4 regions of the Rahnella sp. 1L-D-7-B-C2 genome follow, and region 1 is predicted to be linked to each of the others. Evidence: predicted binding sites of a transcription regulator. Region 1 holds the regulator's gene; each other region holds the start of a gene.
What was found. Region 1 encodes CRP, which controls carbon source genes, mostly activating them, when cyclic AMP is high. Its sites were predicted from a motif close to ATGTGANNNNNNTCACAT; they were not measured.

Region 1 (5,770 bases):
CTTCCGCGTCAACCAGATCCCATGATGCGGTCTCTGTTTCCACGCCAGTGAAGAAATCGTATGCATGACGCTCAGATGTGAAATCACACGCCGCAGGTGGCGCTCCATCTCGGTCAGCGGCATATCAGGGTGCAATTCCGGCGCGTTGATTAGCTGAGCCTCGCTGCTCGGACCGTCGTAGATCAGTCGCTGCTGGCAGCTTTGCAGCGCGATTTCACTAGTCTGCAAATACTCCGTCGCCAGAGCCTCCGGCAGCATGTAATGCTCGCGCGCCAAAATGGTCATCGCGTTGATGTGCTCTACCACGAACTGACTGTGCGTCACCCACAAACGCATATCTGCCAGATAATGCGAGTTAAACCCCGGTTCCTGCATCGCCTGATTCAGCGAGGTGAACAGCTTGTTGTGCGCCTGATTGACCTGCATACGGGCGTAGGCCAGTTTTACGGCGTCTGGATTATCTTGCAGGAGTAACCGGATCGCTTCCTGATCGGTTTCCAGCGCCTGATGGGCATTTTGCCGCAACAATCCGCTTTGCCACTGCGGCCACAGCCAGATGGTGCCGCCGAAAGCCAGTGCACAGCCGATGAGCGTATCGATCAGCCGTGGCACCAGGAAATGTACGCCATTCATCGCCAGCAGTTGCAGGGTGTAGACCGCCGTGACCGTCATCCCGACCATCGCCAGCCCGTAGTTTTTACGCAGCACCGTGTATGACATCAGGGTGATCACCAGCATGCAGAACAGCGTGATGCCCTCCGGCAGCTCCAGTTTCAGCAATCCGGCGGCGATCAGCAATCCGGCGAGTGTGCCGAGCGCACGGTGCTGGATCCTCACGCGGGTGGCGTTATAGCCGTTCTGGCTGACCAGCATGATGGTCAGTAAAATCCAGTAAGGTTTTGGCAGATTGAAGAACAGACCGAGGCTGCTGCCGATGGCCAGAATGATGCCTAGTCGCGTGGCATTACGCAGGGCGATGGACTTGAAAGACAGATAGCTTTTCAGTGCTGGCCAGAAAGGCAGACGTGGCTGAGAGTTCATCAGATCACGGCGGTACAGCGGGCGCTGAGTACGCAACAGGCGCGCAATGCGGCTGAAGTGGTAATAGCAAAACTGGCCGACCGGATTATCCGGGTTGCGCGCGGCGATTTTTTCCAGCGCCGCCAGCTCGTTCGCCATCGTGAAACGTTCGGAAAGCCGGTGATAAAGAATATCGTCGGCAATCACGCGTAGCCTGGCGGAAATCACCTGCGCATTGCGGCGGATCACCGCCTCGGCATGGCTTTCTTCCACCAGCTTTTGCACTTCTTCCGGCTGATGCAGGCTGACCGTGATGTGCTCTTGTAAATCGAGCGCCACCTGAAAACGCTGGAACAGCCGTTTGTGGTGATGATGTCCGTGCTGCGGCAGCATGTGCAACTGCTGATAGAGCAGGGCGATAAGATCGATGACCTGCTGCTGACGCTCAAGCAGCGGCGGTAAAGCGGTTTCGGGATCAGTATGCTGCGTCAGCAAGCTGTATTTGGCTTCGAAATAATCAGCCAGTTGCAGATACAGCTGGCTGAGGGTTTCACGCATCGGCTGTTCTTTAGAGATACGAAACCACGCCCAGTTGAACAGCCCGTACCAGGCCGTGCCTGCGGCGAACAGCGCGGGTGCCTGCCACATCGGCCTGATGCCGACCATGCTCAGGGTAAAGATGGTCGCCACCAGCGCGCCGGGCAACAGACGCGCGTGCAGCGGGCTGATTTCACCGGTGACGCCGAGCAGTAAGGCGAGAGAGAGCATGATGAGCGGTAGCGGGATGTGCCAGTTTTCCAGCATCAGTTGCAGCAAAATACTGCTCACCGCAAACAGCGAGCCACCGATGATCAGACGTTTGAAGAAGCGTTTGTGCGGCGTATCGAGACCGGCGACGTTACAACAGGCGGGGCAGAGGGAGAACAGCAACCCCATTTGCAGATTACCGAACAGCCAGCACAGGCCGACCGGCAAACATAACACCAGCGTCTGGCGCAGTGCGTAATTCACTTCGGGGTGATAAAACAGCCTTCGCCATAGCGTCATAACTGAAGCTTAGCCCATAAAAAAGGCGCGACAGTAAGCTGCCGCGCCTATTTTTGAGGGATTAACGTGTGCCGTAGACGACAATCGTTTTACCGTGTGCGGAGATCAGGCTCTGATCTTCCAGCATTTTAAGAATGCGGCCGACGGTTTCACGGGAGCAACCGACGATCTGACCGATTTCCTGGCGGGTGATTTTAATCTGCATCCCGTCCGGGTGGGTCATTGCATCTGGCTGTTTGGCCAGATTCAGCAAGGTTTGAGCGATACGGCCCGTTACGTCGAGGAAAGCGAGGTTACCGACTTTCTCAGACGTCATTTGCAGACGGTTTGCCATCTGCGCGGAGAGGCGCATCAGAATGTCCGGGTTAACCTGAATCAGCTGGCGGAATTTTTTATAAGAAATTTCAGCCACTTCACAGGCAGTTTTAGCACGTACCCAGGCACTGCGTTCCTGACCTTCTTCGAAGAGTCCCAGCTCGCCGATGAAGTCACCTTGGTTAAGGTAGGAAAGTATCATCTCTTTGCCTTCTTCATCTTTAATCAGGACGGCAACCGACCCTTTCACGATGTAGTAAAGCGTTTCGGCTTTTTCACCTTGGTGAATCAGCGTACTTTTAGAAGGATACTTATGTATATGACAGTGAGACAGGAACCATTCAAGAGTCGGGTCTGTTTGTGGCTTGCCGAGAACCATTTGCTATTATCCTCTGTTATTATCGCTGCCCAAAATCACAGGGCTCAGAGTTCCCTGTACGGCGTCTGAATATTAATGCGCCCTTTCAGCATATAGCTCCCCAGAAATGCTGCAAGCGGATGTCGGAGTGAAACCGGCTATATATTGCCGTTATCACCTTGGGTTCTGTTCTTAAACCACGAAAACCGTCACCGCAATTTGCTGGAAAGTATGTTTCGGCTTTGTTTGTAACACAGGTTTGCAATGCTGTCTTGTGTTGTCTCGCTTCAGCATGATGGCGATCGGGTTACGTTGCCAGTTTTTAGGTGAAAGGGTAGTCTGGGGGGAAAATTTGATTCTTAAGAGCGCCGGGAGATAAGCAAATGCACGCACGCGTAAAATGGGTGGAAGGTCTGACGTTTTTAGGTGAATCCGCGTCAGGTCATCAGGTTTTAATGGATGGCAATGCGGGCGATAAAGCCCCCAGCCCGATGGAAATGTTACTGATGTCTGCGGGCGGTTGCAGCGCGATCGACGTGGTGTCGATTTTGCAAAAAGGCCGCAATGACGTCCGGGATTGTGAAGTAAAATTGACTTCAGAGCGTCGCGAAGAAGCGCCGCGTCTGTTCACGCACATCAATCTGCACTTTATCGTCACCGGCAAAGATCTGACCGATAAGATCGTCGAACGCGCCGTCAGCCTTTCTGCCGAGAAATATTGTTCTGTTTCTCTGATGCTGGGCAAAGCCGCGACGATCACCCACAGTTTTGAAGTGATTGAAGCCGAATAGGTCACGACCAGTCATACGACTGGCACTGATGGCGCAGTAAATCCAAAAACCGCCGCGCGGCAAACGTCAGCGGCGATTTTTGCGAATAGAGCACACAGTATTCCGCCTGCGGCAGAGTGTCGATTTTCAGCAGGCACAACGGGTCCTGCAAACCGAACGGCGCCCGCATCGCCCGCGCCACGACGGTCAGATAATCCGACTGCAATACCATATTCAGCCCGCACACTACCGAATCGGTGCGCACCGGCGTTTCACTTCCTGCCAGATAAAAACCGTCCGCCAGCTGTAGCTGCTGGTAGTAACCCATATCCGTTTCCGGCAATACCCAGCGCGCATCCTGCAATTCTTCCAGCCGTGTGGCATTGGCCAGCGGATGACCGCGACGGGCGATAATCCCGAACGGCGCGGTGAACAGCGGTTCGCGCACCAGATCTTCCAGCGGAAATCCCGGCCCGGCGGTACCGACGGCGAAGTCCAGCTTCCCTTCGCGCAGCGCCGGAAGCAGCACCGACAGCTGCCCTTCTTTGATCAGCAATTTTGACTGCGGAAACTGCGTTTTGAATTCCTCATTCAGCGCCGGGAACACCGTCAGTGCCAGCAGCGATGAAAACCCGATCGCCACCGAGCCTTGTGAATACTGATTAATCTGCTGGATTTCTTCGGCGGCGCGCTCCAGCTCTTCAAGGATGAACTGCATCCGCTGGGCGAACGCGCGGCCGGTTTCGGTCAGCGCCATGCCCTGATGACCGCGTACGATAAGCTTTGTATCGAGCGTTTGCTCCAGTTCGCGCAGCGTTCTGCTCACCGCCGGTTGCGACTGATTCATCGCCCGCGCCGCGCCGCGAATACTGCCGCTGCGGATAACCTGATGGAAAACCTTCAGTTGCTGGAGTTTCGGCAAATAGCGCATGACGCCCTCTCATTAATCATTCAAATGACCTATCAGCAAAAAGCATCACCTGCCTAAAAATTGCATCTTATGGCATGGATGTAAAGCTGATAGCGTCAGTAGTGTTAAGGATAATATGTTGTTATTCAGTTGATTACGTGACACATGTCGCATTTTATCTTTCGCCCGACAGTGAGAACCTCTGACGTGGTGATAACAAAAAGGGATATCCGCTATGAAAAGTCGTTCCCTGATGATTTTCCTGCTGTTTGTCGGCTATGTGGTGGTGTATATCGACAAAACGGTGATGGGCTTTGCGCTGCTGCCAATCGAGCGAGAATTTAATCTTCAACCGGAGCAACTGGGTTATATCACCGGGATTTTCTTCCTGGCGTATTCGCTGTTTCAAATTCCCGCAGGCTGGCTGAACGACCGCTTCGGCTATAAAAAAGTGCTGGCACTGTCGCTGTGCCTGCTCGGCGGATTTGCGTTATGTTTCGGTGTGTTAGGCTTCAGTCTCGGCCTGCTGGTGACGTTCCGCTTTCTGTCGGGTATTGGCCATTCAGGTTATCCCTCGTCGTGTGCCAAAGCGGTGGTGTCGAATTTTGCCGTGGAAAAACGAACATTTGCGCAATCTATCCTGCTCTCTTCCGCCGGGCTGGCGATGACCGCCGGACCGCTGATTGCGGTCTATGCGCTGGACAGCGTCGGCTGGCGCGGCTCGTTTTCGATCCTCGGTCTGCTGGCGTTCGCCATTGCCGCAGCGATCATTGTTTTTGTGCCGAATCCGCCGGCGGCGCAACCCCGCACCGGCGCGGTGACGGGCTATCGCGAGCTGCTGAAAAACCCGATTGTCCTGCTGCTGTTCGTCTCCATTTTTTGCATCAACATTCCTTCCTACGGGCTGATGGCCTGGCTGCCAAAATATCTGGTGCAGCAACGCGGCATGTCACTCGACGTTTCCGGCATGGTGGTCGCGACCGGCGGCCTCGGCATTTGGATTTCGTCGCTGGCGACCGGCTGGCTGGTAGGGCGATACATGCAGGGTAAAGAGCCGAAGGTGATTTTCTGCTGCGCCATGCTCAGTGCGGTGTGCATCTGGCTGGTGTATACCTCAACGTCAGCGGTGACCGCCGGTCTGTTCCTGTTCCTCGGTTACATTTTCCTGATGGCGGCGTTCGTCACTGTCTTCACCTTGCCGATGAAACGGCTGCCTTCAGAAGTCATGGGCGCGGCGATGGGGATAATTAACACCGGCGGTACGCTCGGTGGATTTGTGGCTCCGATTGCGATGGGATATCTGATCACCGTTAGTCACGGATATCTCTCAACATTTGTTTTTCTGGCGCT
Region 2 (5,770 bases), on a different contig from region 1:
TGTCGGGCTGATTCTGGCGTGGAACCGCAGTTTCTGGCCAGTCACGCCGTATAACACCTGGGGGATTTTGCTGCTGGCCTATTGCTGCCTGCTGCTGCCCTATCCGGTACGCTACGTCAGCGCAGCGCTGAAACAGATTGGCGGTAATCTGGATGCTGCCGCCCGCGTTCACGGCGCAACGGCGGCGCAGACGTTGCGGCTGATCCTGCTGCCGCTGGTATTACCGAGTTTGCTGGCCTCAATGATGATGGTGTTTGCCGTCGCGTCGCGCGAACTGGTTACCTCCCTGCTGCTTTCTCCGGCGGGCGTGCAGACGGTGTCGGTCTTTGTCTGGCGTCAGTTTGAGCAGGGCTCGGTGGGCGACGGGATGGCGATGGCGTCGGTCGCAGTGTTACTGAGCCTGACGCTGATGTTAGCCGCATTCAGGCTTTCGCAACGCCAGGCATAAATTAACTTTCGCGCTGAGGTGCTGCATGCGGGCGGTCACCCGCCGGGATCAATAAACCGGCAGCGACCGCCAGTACGGAAATCACCGCCGACACCACAAATACCCAGTGCAGCGAGGCCGCCACGCTGTCGGTCAGCGCGCTGAGCTGGTCAGAGCCCATCGCGCTGCGGGTGGCTTTCTCCATCAACTTTTGCACCGGATCGGCAATCTCCGGCAAACGGTATTGCAGATTGAGATTGAGCGTCGCGCCAAGCAGCGCAGTGCCGATGGCGGAACCCAGCATTCGCGTAAACAGCGTGGAAGCCGTGGCTATTCCACGGATAGCAGGGCCGACGCTGTTTTGTACGGAGACGATAAACGTGGTGTTACACAGCCCCATCCCTGCACCAATCGAAAACGCCGCCAGGCGCGCAATCCACAGGCCCGAGGTCGGTGAAAGCAGCAGTAACGCCAGACTGCCGCCGACCAGCAAAATCCCGCCAATTACCGCCGTAGCGCGGTAAGACGTCGCCTGCATCAGACGGCTGCTGAGCATACTCGCCAGCGGCCAGCCGATGGACATCAGCGCCAGCGTAGTGCCTGCCTCCAGCGGCGTTCCGCCGAGCACGCCCTGCACGTAAGTCGGCAAAAATGCGCTGATCCCCATCATGGTCGCACCGATAATCAGGCCGCCGATGTTCCCGGCGATAATCACCTTGCTTTGCCACAGCTCCAGCGGGAACAGCGGCTCCGGCGTTTTGCGCTCCTGCCGGATAAGCAACAGCGCGCTGCACACCGCCAGCGCAATCAGCCCCAGCGCCCAGTAGCCGAGCACTTCGGCCTGTAACAGCGCCAGCAGCAATGCGGCAACTGAAAGCGTCAGATACCCGGTTCCCGCCAGATCCAGCTGATGTTGTTTACGCTGGCCGTCCGGCGGCAGGTATTTGATCAGAATGCCCATCGCCACCAGTCCGATGGGCACGTTGACCCAGAACACCACCGCCCAGTGAAAATGTGAAACGATAAACGCGCCCATCAGCGGGCCGACGATCGCCGAAACGCCCCACACGCTTGACAGATAACCTTGCGCTTTGGCACGTTCCTGCGGGCCGTAAACGTTGGCGATTAGCGTGGTGGCAATCGGCGTGATTGCCCCGGCACCCAGCCCCTGCAAGGCGCGAAAACCGATCATCCAGCCGAGCGAAGGGGCAAAACCACACAGCACCGAGCCAATCAAAAACAGAGTGGTGCCGATGAAAAACATCTTCCGGCAACCGTACAAATCCGCCAGCCTGCCATACACGGGCACGGTGATCGCCTGCGTCAGCAAATAGACCGCAAATACCCAGCCAAGCAGCGAGAAACCGCCGAGATCGCCAATGATGGTCGGCATCGCGGTCGCGACAATCGTCACTTCCACGGCGGCCATAAACATCGACAACATGCAGGCGATGAGGATCAGCGGACGGTGAGCATTTTTAACGACGGGTGAGTGTTCAGATGAGTGCGTAACGGCCATGTTCTCTTTTTTCTTCAGATTGATGCATTAAAGCTAATCCTGAATTATAGACAAAAAAAACGGCTCCGGGCGAGGAAGCCGGAACCGTTTAACCGTTGTGGAACGTAGCGATGCGGCCAATCAGGCGCTGGTCAGCGTTTTCAGATTAAAACTGGAGAGATCGATAAACTTCGCCATATCGCGGCTTTCTGCCCTTGGCAGATACGGAATTTCACCGAGCAGCGGCGCGGAAATATTCGCGGTAAGCGCTTCGATAGTCTCCTGATAATGAGCTAGGCATGGATTAATTCGGTTTGCCACCCAGCCTAACAACGGTAATCCGTCAGCAATAATGGCCTGCGCGGTTAATAACGCGTGACTGACACAGCCTTCCTGAATACCGACAACCAGCACGACCGGCATATTTTGCTGGCGTACCCAGTCGGAATATAAAAGATGTGGAGTAATCAAGGTTCTCCAGCCGTCGCATCCTTCAACCACTACCGAATCTGCCTCTTCACGCATAAAATTGAGGCCGTCTGTCATTATTTCAAACACGTTTTTCGGTATTTCACTGGCATAAATATCTTCATCCGTTAATGCCAGTGGCGTTATTTTCTTAAAAGGATAAGCAATAGAAGATGACTGCTGAAGAGTTACCGCATCTTTATTTCGAACCCCGTCGGCCAACTCCTGGCTGCCAGTAGCGATAGGTTTGTAGCCAAGAACGCAGCGATCCTGCGCGGCTAAAGCCTGTAGCAAGGCACGTGTGACAATGGTTTTACCTACACGGGCGTCCGTACCCGTGACGAAAAAGTGCGTTAACATGGAATTCAGGCTCCGGGATCTCTCCGTCTTATTGAAAGATAGTCTCCGGAAAAACACCGCCAGAGACAAAGTAACGACGGAAAGTCTAGGCGATGCGAGATGCGAGCGGTTTGCGTTAGCGCAATGTTTTGTTTACCAGCGCGAGAAAGCTTATTCGGATTTATTTTAAATCAGTCTTTAACGTTATAAAAAACTTAGCCTTGTAAGAGTTTTATCAGCAATGATCCGCTGTACAGCGCGTCTTTAACTAATGCCGCGCCAGGCATCGTTCCCTGATTATAAAATTGCGTGGATTCGAGTTTGATATTTTCACTATATGCGGGAAGGGATTGCTGTTGAATACAAGACATTATTGCCGGATGAAGAATATCCTGCGATAAATTAAGCGGTGAGCCGATCAGCACTTTTTCAGGATTGAACAGATTGACCATGATCGCCAACATCCGCCCGACGCTCTGCCCCACGCCGACGATGACGTCGCGTGCCAGCTGATCGCCACGGTTTGCCGCATCACACACCGCTTCGATGGTCAGCGTTACCCCGTGCAATAAACTTGCGGGGGCTGAAGCGGTCAGACGCTGACGCACCAGTTCGAGAATGCTGTCGGTACTGGCGACGGTCTCCAGACAGCCATGATTGCCGCAATAACAGCGTTTGCCATAAGGATCGACCTGCGTATGACCGATTTCAACCACGCTGCTGCTGCCCGCGTGCAGAACGCGTCCGCTGGTAATAACACCTGCGCCAACGTTGTGATCGATAACAATTTGCACCACGTTTTTACAGCCGCGCGATGCGCCGTACAAGGCTTCCGCCAGCGTCCACGCGCTGATGTCATGCTGCACGTACACCGGCAACCCCGTATGTGCGCAAAGAGTATCGCCGAGCGGCATATCGAACACATCGTGATAAAACGGCATGCGGTGAACGATGCCGCGCCGCGCGTCGATCATGCCCGGCAGGGTAATGGCGATGGCGGTCAGGCGTTCGAGTTTGCGCTGATGGCGGATAAAGAACTGATCGATTTCAACGATGATGCGCTGCATCAGCGACTGCGGAGCCTGTTCCGGCAGCGGCAACACTTCTTCCACCACCAGTTTGCTGCTCAGATCGCGTAACCCCAGCGTGATAGAGCCGAGGCTGATGCGGGCAGAAAGGTAGTGCCAGGCTTGCGTGTCGAGGGCTAAACCGATTGCCGGACGCCCGCGGCTGCCGGGATCCTGAAATTCCGTTTCAAGTACCAGGTGCGCCTGAATCAGTTCACGGACAATTTTGGTAATACTGGCAGGTGCCAGCTGGGCTTTTTTGGAAAGCTCAATGCGCGAAATAGGACCAAACTGATCTATCAGGCGATACACAGCACCGACGTTAGTTTGTTTGATTTGATCAATATGGCCGGGCTGCCCATCGGGGATCACTCAGGGAACTCCTGTTATTTTCGCGCTTCAAAATAAAGATTAGAGGCTATGGTGGGGTTTTTGCCATATGCCGTCAACTATTTGATTCGTTATGTGATTTAGTGCACACATTGCGCGAAAACACGTTCGGAATTGACTGGAAATTCAGCAGCTTTTGTCTTATGTCAAACACCGTCCTCTTTCATCATCAGATCTGTAAAGGCCTTGGTCGCCGCCGTCATCGGCCGTTCGGCGTGATTCACCAGCCAGAGTTCTGTGGTGCCTTGCATATCCCCGAAGCGTAAATATTTCACGCCGTCGACCTGAATGCGCAGATAGGACGCCGGTAAAATCGACACGCCCAGTCCGGCGGCGACCAGCCCGATAATGGTCAGCGGCTCACCCACTTCCTGCGTGATATAGGGCGTGATCCCCTGCGCTCTCAGCTGGTCGAGAATATCGTCGTACAGTGAGGTGCCGACATCTTTGGAAAAAAATACAAAAGGCTGATCGGCCAGATGCTGGAATGTCAGTTCACCGGCGGGCAAATCATTGAGCGGATTGTCTTTATGCACCACGGCAATCAGCGGCTCCGACCATATCAGCTGATGCGCCAGCTGCGGCGGCAGATCGCCGTTGCGCATAATCCCCAGATCCAGTTTGCCTTCCAGCAGCGGGTCGATCTGCTGCTTGCTGTTGAGCTGTTCAATGCGAATATTCACGTCGGGATAAGTTAAGCGGAAACGATGCAGAGTGCGGGAAACCCGGTGTAAAAACGGTGCCGAAGAGGTCAGCCCGAGCGTCAGATTGCCGGACTCACCGCGATGGATCCGCGCTGCCTGCTCTGACGCTTCTTCCACCCGCTGCAAAATCTGCCGCGCTTCATGCACAAACGTCACGCCCGCCTGCGTCAGCCGCACCGTCCGGTTACTGCGGTAAAACAGCGCCGCACCGACGTGGGCCTCCAGCGCCTGAATCTGCTGGCTCAACGGCGGCTGGGAGATGTGCAGCCGCTCAGCTGCCCGCCCGAAATGCAGCTCGTCAGCGACGGCGATAAAATAACGCAGGTGACGCAGTTCTATATGGCTCATCGCGCGGCGTTGGCTCCAATTGATACTTTAAACATATCGTTTCAGCGAAATTAATATATTAGACAATATAAATCTCAGGGTTAAAATTTTCATACATTTTCAAATATTTTTTATTATCACCCTCGCTAAGGATTGACAGTGAAAACCACTCAGCGGAAGCCCGCTGCACCATCCGGATCTCCCTTTGATAACAGTCTGGTCAATGACGACGAACTTAATCCTGACACCTCCGTCGCCCGCACTACTCCAAAATCGCCCTTTATCAAACGTGGTACGCCGCAGTTTATCCGGGTGACACTCGCCCTGTTCTCTGCCGGGCTGGCGACGTTTGCGTTGCTTTATTGCGTGCAGCCGATCCTGCCAGTGTTATCTCATGATTTCGGCGTGTCACCGGCGACCAGCAGCCTTTCGCTGTCGTTATCCACCGGGCTGATGGCCATCGGCCTGCTGTTTACCGGGCCGGTTTCGGATGCCGTCGGGCGTAAATCGGTGATGGTGGTAGCGTTGCTGCTCGCGGCAGGTTGTACGC
Region 3 (5,770 bases), on a different contig from region 1:
GTCGTTCACCTGCTTAACGTCCTGCAGGAAGGTTTCCGCGATGTGCTTGGCACGCAGCGGATCTCCTGGCATCAGCACTACGTCAGCAAAGTCGCCCATTTCAGCATTAATGTGTGGAGTTGCCATTTTTTTATTCCTTAATCAGCGAGGTATCACATTCATCATAAAAACGCGGCCAGTATTCAATGTACTGGCCGCGTATGCAAAAGTCTTACAGCATGGATTTACCGTAGTCCATTGGTGACAAGTCGAAGTATTTCGCGACCGTCTGACCAATATCCGCGAAGGTTTCGCGGTGGCCCAGCGAGCCCGGTTTCACTTTCGGGCCGTAGATTAACACCGGAATGTGCTCACGGGTATGATCTGTACCGCGCCATGTCGGGTCACAACCGTGGTCAGCAGTGAAGATGATGATGTCATCTTCTTTCACCAGTTCCAGCAACTCCGGCATACGACGGTCGAACAATTCCAGTGCCGCAGCGTAGCCCGCAACATCACGGCGGTGGCCGTAAGAGGAATCGAAATCAACGAAGTTAGTGAAGACAATGGTCTTATCGCCGGCTTCTTTCATTTCTTTGATGGTCGCGTCAAACAGCGCGTCCAGGCCAGTGGCTTTCACTTTTTTGGTGATACCCACCTGCGCGTAGATATCCGCGATTTTACCGACGGATACCACGTGGCCATTTTTCTCATCGACCAGCTTTTTAAGGATGGTCGGTGCCGGTGGTTCTACCGCTAAGTCGTGACGGTTACCGGTACGCTCGAAGTTCCCGGCTTTGTCGCCAATGAACGGACGGGCGATCACGCGGCCAATGTTGTAGCCGCCTTCGGTCAGTTCTTCACGGGCGATTTCGCACAGTTCATACAGACGATCCAGCCCGAAGGTTTCTTCGTGACAGGCGATCTGGAAAACAGAATCCGCAGAGGTGTAGAAAATCGGCTTGCCGGTTTTCATGTGTTCTTCGCCTAAATCATCCAGCACCACGGTACCGGAGGAATGGCAGTTGCCCAGATAGCCCGGCAGATTGGCGCGCTCGACCAGTTTGTCCAGCAGCGCCTGCGGGAAGCTGTTGGTGGTATCGCTGAAGTAGCCCCACTCAAACAGCACAGGCACACCGGCGATTTCCCAGTGGCCTGACGGGGTATCTTTACCGGATGATAATTCGCTGGCGTAGGCATACGCACCGGTGATTTCAGAATCACCGTCCATGCCGTCAGGAATTTTACCGGTGGATTCTTCAGCGGCTTTCGCCAGGCCCAGACGGGTCAGGTTCGGCAGATTCAGCGGCCCTTTGCGACCTTTGTCGGCTTCGCCACGCGCACAGGCAGCCGCAATATGGCCCAGTGTGTCGGAGCCTGTATCGCCAAAGCGTTCGGCATCTTCACTGGCACCGATACCGAATGAGTCTAACACCATGATAAATGTACGTTTCATTTTGCTCTCCTGCGAATGGTTACGCATTGGGTCACGCGGAACTGCCGCGTACCTGATCAGTCTTAAATGGGGGCGAGACCGCCTGAAATCAAGCGTTACCGCCGATCCGGCGATACACCACCGGCGTGCTTTCCGGCGCTTTGTCACTCAGAACAATGGCGGCGCGCACTTCTGCAGCGGCCTGCTGCCACGCGTTTTCGCTGTTGGCGTGGATCATCGCCAGCGGCTGACGCGTATCGACCTGCTGGCCAAGCTGTGCCATGTGGGTCAGACCGACGCTATAGTCGATAGGATCGCTGGCACGACGACGGCCACCGCCCAGTGACACCACCGCCATACCCAGCGCGCGGGTATCCATTGCGCTGACGATGCCGTTGGTTTCGGCGAACACCGGTTTGCTCAGCGTGGCCTGTGGCAGATAGCGATCGTAATTCTCGATGAAGTCCGCCGGGCCTTTTTGCGCCGCAATCATGCGGCCAAAGATTTCTGCCGCTTTGCCGTTATCCAGCACCGCCTGCAGTTTGCTGCGGGCGTCGGCGTCGTCTGTTGCCAGACCACCGGAGAGCAGCATTTCCACGCACAGCGCCATCGTCACTTCAAGCAGGCGCGGATTGCGGTATTCGCCGGTCAGGAAGCGCACGGCTTCGCGCACTTCGACTGCGTTACCGGCGCTCGACGCCAGCACCTGATTCATGTCAGTGAGCAGCGCGGTGGTTTTGCAGCCTGCGCCGTTTGCCACATCGGCAATTGACTGGGCCAGATCTTCGGACAGCTGGTAGGTCGGCATAAATGCACCGGAACCCACTTTGACGTCCATGACCAGCGCATCCAGACCTTCGGCCAGTTTCTTGGCAAGGATTGATGCAGTGATCAGAGGAATAGAATCGACGGTTGCGGTGATATCGCGGGTCGCATAGAAGCGTTTGTCTGCCGGAGCCAGCGAGCTGGTCTGGCCGATAATGGCTACGCCGACGTCCTGAATAATGCGACGGAAGCGGCTGTCATCCGGGAAGATATCAAAGCCCGGAATGGCTTCGAGTTTATCCAAAGTACCGCCGGTATGACCCAGGCCACGTCCGGAGATCATCGGCACGTAACCGCCACAGGCGGCAACCATCGGGCCTAACATCAGAGACGTCACGTCACCCACGCCGCCGGTAGAATGTTTATCCACAATCGGGCCGTTCAGGTTCAGGCTTTTCCAGTTCAGAACGGTACCTGAATCGCGCATGGCCATGGTCAGCGAAACGCGCTCATTCATGGTCATGTCGTTGAAATAAATAGTCATAGCCAGTGCAGCAATCTGACCTTCTGAAACCTGACTGTCGCGAATACCGTTCACAAAGAAACGAATCTCTTCGTCACTTAAAGGATGGCCATCACGTTTTTTACGAATAATTTCTTGTGCGAGAAACAAGGTATCCCCCTGCCTGAGCTGAACGCCAAAATCTGGACGCTGAATATGCGGGCGCCGCATGGCAGCGCCCCGAAAGATGCGCACCGCAAACGCGGTGCCGTGGTGATCAATAGCTGCTGGTGGCTTTCTGGCCGGCGTGACCCAGAGTGGTCAGCAGGCTTGCCAGCAGGCTGGAGGCACCAAAACGGAAGTGACGTGCGTCAGCCCATTCGCGGCCCAGCAGACGGTCAGCCAGCGCCAGATACTGCGCAGCATCTTCAGCGGTTTTCACGCCACCGGCAGGTTTGAAACCCACGTCTTTGCCCACGCCCATTTCAGCGATCACGCTCATCATCAGCTCAGCACTGTGCAATGTCGCGTTTTCCGGCACTTTACCGGTGGAGGTTTTAATGAAGTCAGCGCCTGCTTTAATAGCGATTTCAGAGGCTTTGCGGATCAGCGCGTCTTGCTTAAGCTCACCGGTTTCGATGATCACTTTCAGCAATACGTTGGCAGCAGCACAGGCTTCTTTGCACTGTTTGACCATCTCAAAACCGACCTGCTCGTTACCGGCCATCAATGCGCGGTAAGGGAAAACTACGTCCACTTCGTCAGCGCCGTAGGCGATGGCGGCGCGGGTTTCGGCCAGGGCTATTTCAAGATCGTCATTACCGTGCGGGAAGTTGGTCACGGTGGCAATGCAGATGTCCGGCGTGCCTTGCTCGCGCAGGGTTTTACGGGCAATCGGAATAAAACGAGGATAAATACAAACAGCAGCAGTGTTACCTGCCGGGCTTTTCGCCTGGTGACAAAGCGCGATCACTTTTGCATCGGTGTCGTCTTCGTTCAGGGTGGTTAAATCCATCAGGTTCAGCGCACGTTGTGCTGCGGTGGTTAAATCGGTCATATAACTCTCCAACAATTTTCAATTCCAGCGACCAGCCAGAACTGAGCATACAGTCATGAATTCCTTTCGGCGGTTAACGTCGGAGAAGAATTCTGCACGGTTGGCGAGCGGACTTGGTTCCTTGAAGATAGCGTGCGTAAGCGCTTTAGCGACTTACGCGGCAACTGAGATCCTTCTCACCGCGCTTGGATTGGCTAACGCCAATTCGTTGTGACTATTTGAACACGTCACATCAGGTTCCTGTGTGCAGTATTTCACACAAAATGAAAACCGTTTGCAACGTTGCTTAGTGAAATGAGATCTAAATCACATTTACCCGGCGTTATGCTCAGTATTCGGCCTATATAAGAGTGTATACCCGATTCGTGACAAAGGGAGTTCGGGCAAACACGCGGGGATCACCGACCGGTAATCTTGTGAGTAATGTTATAATAATAACATTTCAAAGAGAACCGAATTCTTACCGTGCGGTAAATCCACGTGAGAAACAGTGTGATGAATATAAAAAATGTTATTTAAATCACAAAATGAATGAACATCTTACAGCGCGGCAGGAAGATTGAATACGCGACGGGTATTGGTGAGCAGCGCATCGGCAATCTCTTGCGGCGATTCACTGCGTAACTGGCACAACGCCTCAAACACCGTGGCGGCGCGTTCCGGGCGATTGGGTTGCCCCTGAAAACCCTGCAGCGGCATATCCGGCGCATCCGTTTCCAGCAGCAAAGAAGACAGCGGCAATTGCGCCATCACCTGACGGGTTTTCTGCGCGCGTTCATAGCTGATGGTACCGCCGACGCCAATCGCAAATCCCAGTTTGATAAACGCCTGCGCCTGAGAAAGGCTGCCTGCAAATCCGTGTACCACGCCGGTCGCCGGAAGTTGCGCCTGACGCAGCATCGCCGCCAGTTGATCGTGGCTGCGGCGCGAATGCAGGATCACCGGCAGCGCCTCACGTTTTGCCAGCGCGAACTGCGCTTTCAGCAGCCGCTGTTGCTGCTCAAACATCGGCGTTTCCATATACAGATCCAGCCCGATCTCACCGACCGCCACCACGCGCGGACAGTGCTGGCTAAGCAGTGCATCCAGCTGCTCCAGATCGTTATCTTTATGCTGCGCGATATACAACGGATGCAGGCCCAGCGCGGCGTACAGCGGCGCGAAGTTTTTTGCCAGCGCGAGAATGCCGTCAAAACGATCGGCGGTCACGGCGGGAACGATGATTTCCCGTACTCCGGCCTGTTCCGCCAGACGCAGGCTTTCAGTTTCCGCGCCGGCAAACGGCGGAAAATCAAAATGGCAGTGCGTATCGACGAAGTGAAAACTCACAGCTTATCGCCTTCGCTGGCGGAGTAATGCTCCACAGGATCCATGTCAGCAGAAAGGTTTGGCGAACGATGATCTCCCACCTGGTTGTCCGAAAACGCGGCCGGGCGCACCACGCCACCGTCGGCCACCATGTCAGTGAGCACGGCCGGATCGAGTATAATCTGTTCGACGTTGCTGGCTGCGGCGGCCAGCGGCGTTTGGTGTTCCGGTTCGTTTGCGGGCACGACTACGCGCTGCGGACGCGTCGGGCGCGGCGTCACCTGAGGATAAGGGCGCTCGTTTTCACGCGGCAACAGCCAGTGGGCAGCTGCCGACAGGAAATACCGGCCACAGCGGCGTCCCAGATGATAATCCTGGTTGAGCGCCGGCAAGCGGCTGCCAAGCGCGTGGCTGGCGAGCGGCTTCGGCGGGAAGATTTCGAAAATCCGCACGTCGCCCGGTGGATTCTCAATAAATTGCTGAATGCGGTGATAGCTGCTTTCGTGGTGCTGCATCATGCGCACCAGCTGCTGGAGACTACTTTCGCTCAGCCATTGCTCCATGCGCTTCATCCACTGCGGCGTGTAGAACATCGCCGAAGGCACGGTGCGGATCACCACAATGGTATCCGCGCCCCGACGGTAGGCTTCTTCCACCGGGATCGCATCGCTGATGCCGCCGTCCTGATAGCTGATACCGTCCAGATCGACGCCCATGCGATAAA
Region 4 (5,770 bases), on a different contig from region 1:
GCCGGGGTAGTTGCCGGTGGCCTGGATCCCGCCGGTCAGCCCGCCTTCCGGGTTCTCAAATCCCGCGACGTCATCCCCCTGCCAGCAATGAATGGAAACCGGCAGGGTATCGAGTTGTTTGATTGCGGCTTCGGCATCAATGCCCAGCTGCGCAAAGCGTTCTTTAGCAAGCGTCCATGCGTGATCGATTGATGAAGTCATACTGCGAGCTCCTCATTGACGTGACAGAGCGCCTCAAAACGGCGCCAGTGAATAGCGAAATCCGCGTGAATACGGGGAAGATAATGGTGTTGCTCGAAGTTCGTGGCGACGATGCGGCGAAATTCAGCGGTGTCTTTGACAGCACCGAGCGCCATCAACTGGCAGCCGATATTGCCGAGCGTGGAGGCTTCCACCGGCCCGGCGCTGACCTTGACCTGACAGACATCGGCGCACAGCTGATTAAGAAACTGGTTCTGACTTCCGCCGCCGACAATGTGAATGTCTTCCAGCGGCGCGCCCTGCAAATCCGCCAGCTGCAGCGCAATTTTGCGATACAGCATGGCGAGGCTGTCGAAAATGCAGCGTGCCAGTTCGGCCGGTGATTCAGGTACCGCCTCGCCCGCCTGCTGACAGGCTTCGCGAATGGCGCTGACCATCGACGGCGGATTAATAAAGCGGTCTTCGTTCGGGTTGATAAGGTAGGTAAACGGCGGGACGTTCTTCGCCAGCGTGATGAGCGAAGGCAAATCCTGAATGTTCAGTTCGCGGCAAACGCGCTGAAAAAGCCACAATCCCATGATGTTACGCAGCACGCGAAAACTGTCATTGATGCCGCCTTCATTAGTGATGTTGTCGTGTAACGCCTCCGCATGATTGAACGCTTTCGGGCTTTCGATGCCCATCAGCGACCAGGTGCCGGAGCTGAGGTAGGCGCTGTGGGAACTGGTGAGCGGTGCCGCAACGACGGCACTGGCGGTGTCATGCGTGGCGACGCTGAAAACGGGCACGCTGCGCCCGCGCGGGCTGTGCCAGAGGCCGGGAGAGTTGCCTGGCTGAGTGGGTTTTTGCAGCCAGCGGCGCGGAACACCTGCCAGATTCAACAGGTCTTCATCCCAGTCGCCGGTGGTGATATTGAGCATTTGCGTAGTGCTGGCGTTGGTGTATTCCCAGTTGAGCTGGCCGGTAAGGCGAAAGAGAAAATAGTCCGGGATCATCAGCAGATGCGCGGCTTTACTCGCGATTTCAGGTTGTTGTTCGGTCAGCGCCCTCAGCTGATACAGTGTATTAAAAGGCATGAACTGGATGCCGGTTTTCTGGTAAATCACGTGGCGGCCAATCAGCTTTTCCATCCGCGCCATCACACCGTCGGTGCGGCTGTCGCGATACGCCACCGCAGGACCCACCCGCTGGCCTTGTTCATCGAGCAACACGAAATCCACGCCCCAGGTATCAATACCGATGCCGTCGAGGGGAATACCGGAAGCGTCCAGACGGTTTAATCCTTCCAGAATGTGCTTCTCGAGATCATCCAGATCCCACGTATCCTTGCCATCAGTGCGCGTCAGGTTATTCGGGAAACGATGAATTTCTTTCAGCGTCAGCGTGGCCGCTGAATCAGGTTCCTGGCGGGTAAACGTGGCCAGCATGACGCGGCCGCTTGAAGCGCCGAGATCAATAGCGGCAAGATGGTGGGTTCTCATAGCAGCCATTCCTTATTGAATATGCTGCCCAGTGTAGGGGAGGCTTTTCGGGCGCACCTTCCGGTGATTGCCACGGGTTTTAGCGGGATGGCAGCATCAAAAAGGTAGATGCGAGGCAGATCACACTTCAGCTCAAAGCCTTATCGGACCACGCGATGAAAACGCCGGGTAACGCGTAAACGGCCTTTGTGATCTTTGCCGCAGATCCGCATCACAGCGGGGTGAATCTTAAAAAAATGACAGGTTATGCCGTTTTTTACGCTGCGGTTTGAAGGTAAGAACTCCGGGCGCAGGGTAGGGTTGTTTCACGATGAATGATTAATCTCCCAAACCGGAGGCGATAAATGACGTTACTGAAGGGTGATGATTATTTTGCGGCACCCGAGCTGACTGTGACGGTCGAGCGACGTCTTCCGCAAAGCGTATTTCCGGAGCACTACCACGATTTCCACGAAATTATGCTGGTGGAAAGCGGCTCAGGCGTGCACATCTTTAATGACCATCCCTATACACTGACCGCCGGCACCGTCTGTTTTGTGCGTGCCAGCGATCACCACTTGTTTGAAAATGTGGAGAATTTGCGTCTCACCAACGTGTTGTTCCGCTCACCCAAAGCATTCCGGTTTATTCAGGACGTCGGCCATTTTCTGCCACAGGAACATCATTATCAGTCGCAAATTCACTGGCAGCTCAGCCCGCATGTTCTGGCGCAGGTGCTGGAGTGCATCGCGCAGCTGGAAGCACTGCCAGACAGCATTGAGATGGAACATATCGCCACGCGCGAAAGCCTGTTTTTACAGCTGTTGATCCTGCTGTATCAGGACTGTTTCCAGCCACAATTGCGAGACACCTCTGAAAACAAGGTCAATCAACTTTTGCAATGGCTCCAGTCACATTACAGTGAGGAAGTTAACTGGACCGAGGCCGCCGAACGTTTTTCTCTGGCGCTGCGCACCCTGCACCGGCAGATGAAGCATTACACCGGTCTGACGCCGCAGCGGTATCTGAACCGTCTGCGCCTGCTTGAGGCGCGCCGGCGTTTACATCATAGCGATCAAAGTATTACCGATATTGCCTATGCCTGCGGGTTCAGTGACAGTAACCACTTTTCGACGCAGTTCCGTCGGGAATTTTCGGTGTCGCCAAAACTCATGCGTGACCAGTTACGTTAAGCGACACCTCTCGCGGCTCATGGCAATGCGTGCCTGAGCCGCCTCGTTTATTTTGTTGTCAAACGGGTTTGAGATTGCTGCTATGTCGCTGAAATTGAATAAAAATGACTTCTTTCTGACCGGAATGAACTCCGTGGTGGTGGCCGAACGCCATCCGCAGGCGGATTTCCCCAGCCACGATCATGATTTCGACGAGCTGGTGATTGTCTGGCGCGGCAACGGCGTACACATCTGGAATGACATCCCTTATCCCATCACCTGTGGCGACCTGTTTTATATCAACGCCAAAGATCGTCACAGCTATGAGTCCGTCAATATGCTGGCGCTGGATAACGTGCTTTATTGTCGCGAACGTTTCCGGCTGGCCGCAGACTGGGCGCAACTGTTGCCTGGCGAGCACTCTGCGCAGGATCAACGCTACTGGCGGCTGAGCACGCTGGGAATGTCGGTGCTGCGTGACAAGGTCGATGAGTTGGCGAAGGAGTGCATGAAGTCGGAGCCGCTTTCCATACAGCTGAGTGAAGCCCTGCTGATGCAGCTTTCACTTTTGCTGCTGCGTTTTCGTCATCAGCCAGACAGCGGTGTACTGCCCGATGCCCATCAACTGGATTTACTGCTCATGGCGCTGCGGGCGGGGATCGCCGAGCCTTTCCATCTGGAGACGTTTTGTCGCCAGCATCAGCTTAACCCCCGTGCTTTAAGGGCGCTATTTAAGCAGCACACCGGGATGAGCGTGACCCACTACCTGCGTCAGTTGCGGATCTGCCGGGCGATGAGTCTGCTGCGCTATGGCAATATGACCATCAGTGATGTGGCGGCGGAGTGTGGCTTTGATGACAGTAATTACTTCTCGGTGGTATTTAACCGCGCCTGTGGCGTATCACCGCGTGATTACCGGCAACGTTTTACCTCTCAGACAGGTATCGCAAGATAGGACAAGGCACTTTACTAATGGATACGAAATCCTAATGTCGATTTAAAACAATAAATTAGGGCTTGTTGCCTGGGTGCGGGAAAAATAAAAAAGGGGTTTGAAGGAGCAGGGCAGGCCGAATTTTTAATGCTATAGGAATATCTTTACTAAACATTATTTACCGCGGGTCAGGGGGGGGGATAAAACAAGAAAAAGAAAAGTGACTTCTGCCAGTGACTTTAACGGGGATCTTATCTGTTAGTCTTCCCTCTTTTTGTCTGAAATTTGAATGGTTATGCAGGAAATATGAATGCATTACCGTTACTGGAAAATATGAACGAGCTACCAATGTCAGAGGGATAACATTAATAACAATAAACGCATTGTTATTAATGTTACTTTCAGGCCAATTTTTCTTCGCTCAATGTTTGTGATTTTTCAGTTGCTTCCCACGCATAGAATATTTTATTACGGCCACTGTTTTTGGCGTTATACAGCGAAACATCGGCCTGACCTAATGCATGAATAAAGTTACCGTCCTCAAGCGCAGCCAGCCCGGCACTCACCGTGACATGCGTGGAGACTTCAGCATTAAAAAGATGCGGGATATTCAGCGCCAGCACTTTATTCTGAATTCGTTCGGCCATGCGTACGGCGTGTTCCTGTTTCACGTTTGACATCAGCACCAGAAACTCCTCGCCACCGTAGCGTACGACGACATCCCGTGACCGCACGGCGTCGCGGATCGCTGCTGACACCCGCACCAGCGCCTGATCGCCCATGGTGTGGCCGTAGTTGTCGTTATAGGCCTTGAAGTGATCGATATCGAGCAGCATCACGTAATGGCCCGAGGCCTGACTGAACAGCGTCTCCAGCTTGTTTTGCAGCCCGCGCCGGTTGTACAGTCCGGTGAGCGGATCCAGCATGCTGAGATCGCTAAACTTTTCCCGTTCACTGTAGAGATTCGACAGCATCCTGCGGGTGAATTCATCACTGCGGCGCAGCATCAGATGGTGCAACCACAGGCCGATCAGCGGCAGTGAGACGGTGAATAAAATGCGGCCAACGTGCTGAAAATCATCCAAAAACACGACGCACAGCGTCGCTGGTACTGCGTGGAGGCAAAAAGCGAGGAAATTATCTGACAGCGCAATAGCGCTGATAAAGAAAATACTGAGCAAACTGACCAGGAGATAGTTTTTATCCACTTCGCCAATTTCCTGAAACCGTAATGCAATGAGCCATGCCCAAAATAATCCGACAATTATCGAGCATACATTCAGATGGGCTGAGTAATTTTTCTTTGAGAAAAAAGAGAATACTAATCCGGCAAAGCAAAGCACAAAAATAATCACCAGCGGGGCGGGAACCGACGTCGCTTTCTCCGGAGGATAAACCATAGAAAATAGCGCAGTGGCACTATTTAAAAAAAAGAATAACAACATAGCCAGTCGATGTTTGCTTTTTAGCAACTCATCATAGGAATGAGATATCATCAAATTTACTCTATTTTGCGTGTGTTGTTGGTCTGAAAAGATAAAAAATCTTATCGCCCTATGCCGCTATTATTTCTTTGCCGGCAGGCTAATGGTTGTGATACGTAATTATTAGATTTCTATGAATATTGTCGGTCATGAATACTTTTTACGGCCTTAAAATTAGCACTTTTATCTGTAAGTGTCACCTCCACGAGGCAGCGCGCTGTAAATAGGTGGTAAATGAGAAAAAATCCTATATGATATTAGTTCTCATTATCATCATTAGGAGCAGGGTTATGATACCGGCGATTGTCATGGCATGTGGGATCTGGGCGGTTGTGTGGATGCTGGGTAAGCGTCTGACCAGCGGCTGGGGTGTGCTGTTGCCTTGCGCGCTGATGCCATTGCTGGCGATGGCGCATATGACCCTGGATCAGTTACGCGTACTGGTCGTGGTCGCGATGCTGATCACGCTGGGGATGCTGTTCCACCGGACGTTACGCCACTATATGCTTTTGCCTTCAT

Region 2: a site for CRP is predicted at 4,263-4,280, ahead of mlc (sugar metabolism global transcriptional regulator Mlc). Genes of this name have one in related genera too.
Region 3: a site for CRP is predicted at 3,981-3,998, ahead of deoC (deoxyribose-phosphate aldolase). Genes of this name have one in related genera too.
Region 4: a site for CRP is predicted at 1,791-1,808, ahead of rhaB (rhamnulokinase). Genes of this name have one in related genera too.

The regions. Positions count from the first base shown of each region.
Region 1 is NZ_JBXAVQ010000004.1:347,759-353,528, forward strand. It holds gene AC0Z7K_RS10025 (YccS/YhfK family putative transporter) at 1-2,067, opposite strand, end outside; gene crp (cAMP-activated global transcriptional regulator CRP) at 2,129-2,761, opposite strand; gene AC0Z7K_RS10035 (OsmC family protein) at 3,124-3,531, shown strand; gene AC0Z7K_RS10040 (LysR substrate-binding domain-containing protein) at 3,533-4,441, opposite strand; gene AC0Z7K_RS10045 (MFS transporter) at 4,656-5,770, shown strand, end outside.
Region 2 is NZ_JBXAVQ010000019.1:24,056-29,825, reverse strand. It holds gene AC0Z7K_RS20940 (ABC transporter permease) at 1-448, shown strand, start outside; gene AC0Z7K_RS20935 (MDR family MFS transporter) at 450-1,946, opposite strand; gene bioD (dethiobiotin synthase) at 2,067-2,753, opposite strand; gene mlc (sugar metabolism global transcriptional regulator Mlc) at 2,948-4,171, opposite strand; gene AC0Z7K_RS20920 (LysR family transcriptional regulator) at 4,336-5,241, opposite strand; gene AC0Z7K_RS20915 (MFS transporter) at 5,437-5,770, shown strand, end outside.
Region 3 is NZ_JBXAVQ010000009.1:119,211-124,980, forward strand. It holds gene deoD (purine-nucleoside phosphorylase) at 1-126, opposite strand, end outside; gene deoB (phosphopentomutase) at 212-1,435, opposite strand; gene deoA (thymidine phosphorylase) at 1,524-2,912, opposite strand; gene deoC (deoxyribose-phosphate aldolase) at 2,959-3,738, opposite strand; gene AC0Z7K_RS15785 (TatD family hydrolase) at 4,279-5,067, opposite strand; gene AC0Z7K_RS15790 (patatin-like phospholipase family protein) at 5,064-5,770, opposite strand, start outside.
Region 4 is NZ_JBXAVQ010000009.1:133,834-139,603, reverse strand. It holds gene AC0Z7K_RS15880 (L-rhamnose isomerase) at 1-201, opposite strand, end outside; gene rhaB (rhamnulokinase) at 198-1,682, opposite strand; gene rhaS (HTH-type transcriptional activator RhaS) at 2,027-2,854, shown strand; gene rhaR (HTH-type transcriptional activator RhaR) at 2,937-3,788, shown strand; gene AC0Z7K_RS15860 (GGDEF domain-containing protein) at 4,169-5,263, opposite strand; gene AC0Z7K_RS15855 (DUF1435 domain-containing protein) at 5,542-5,770, shown strand, end outside.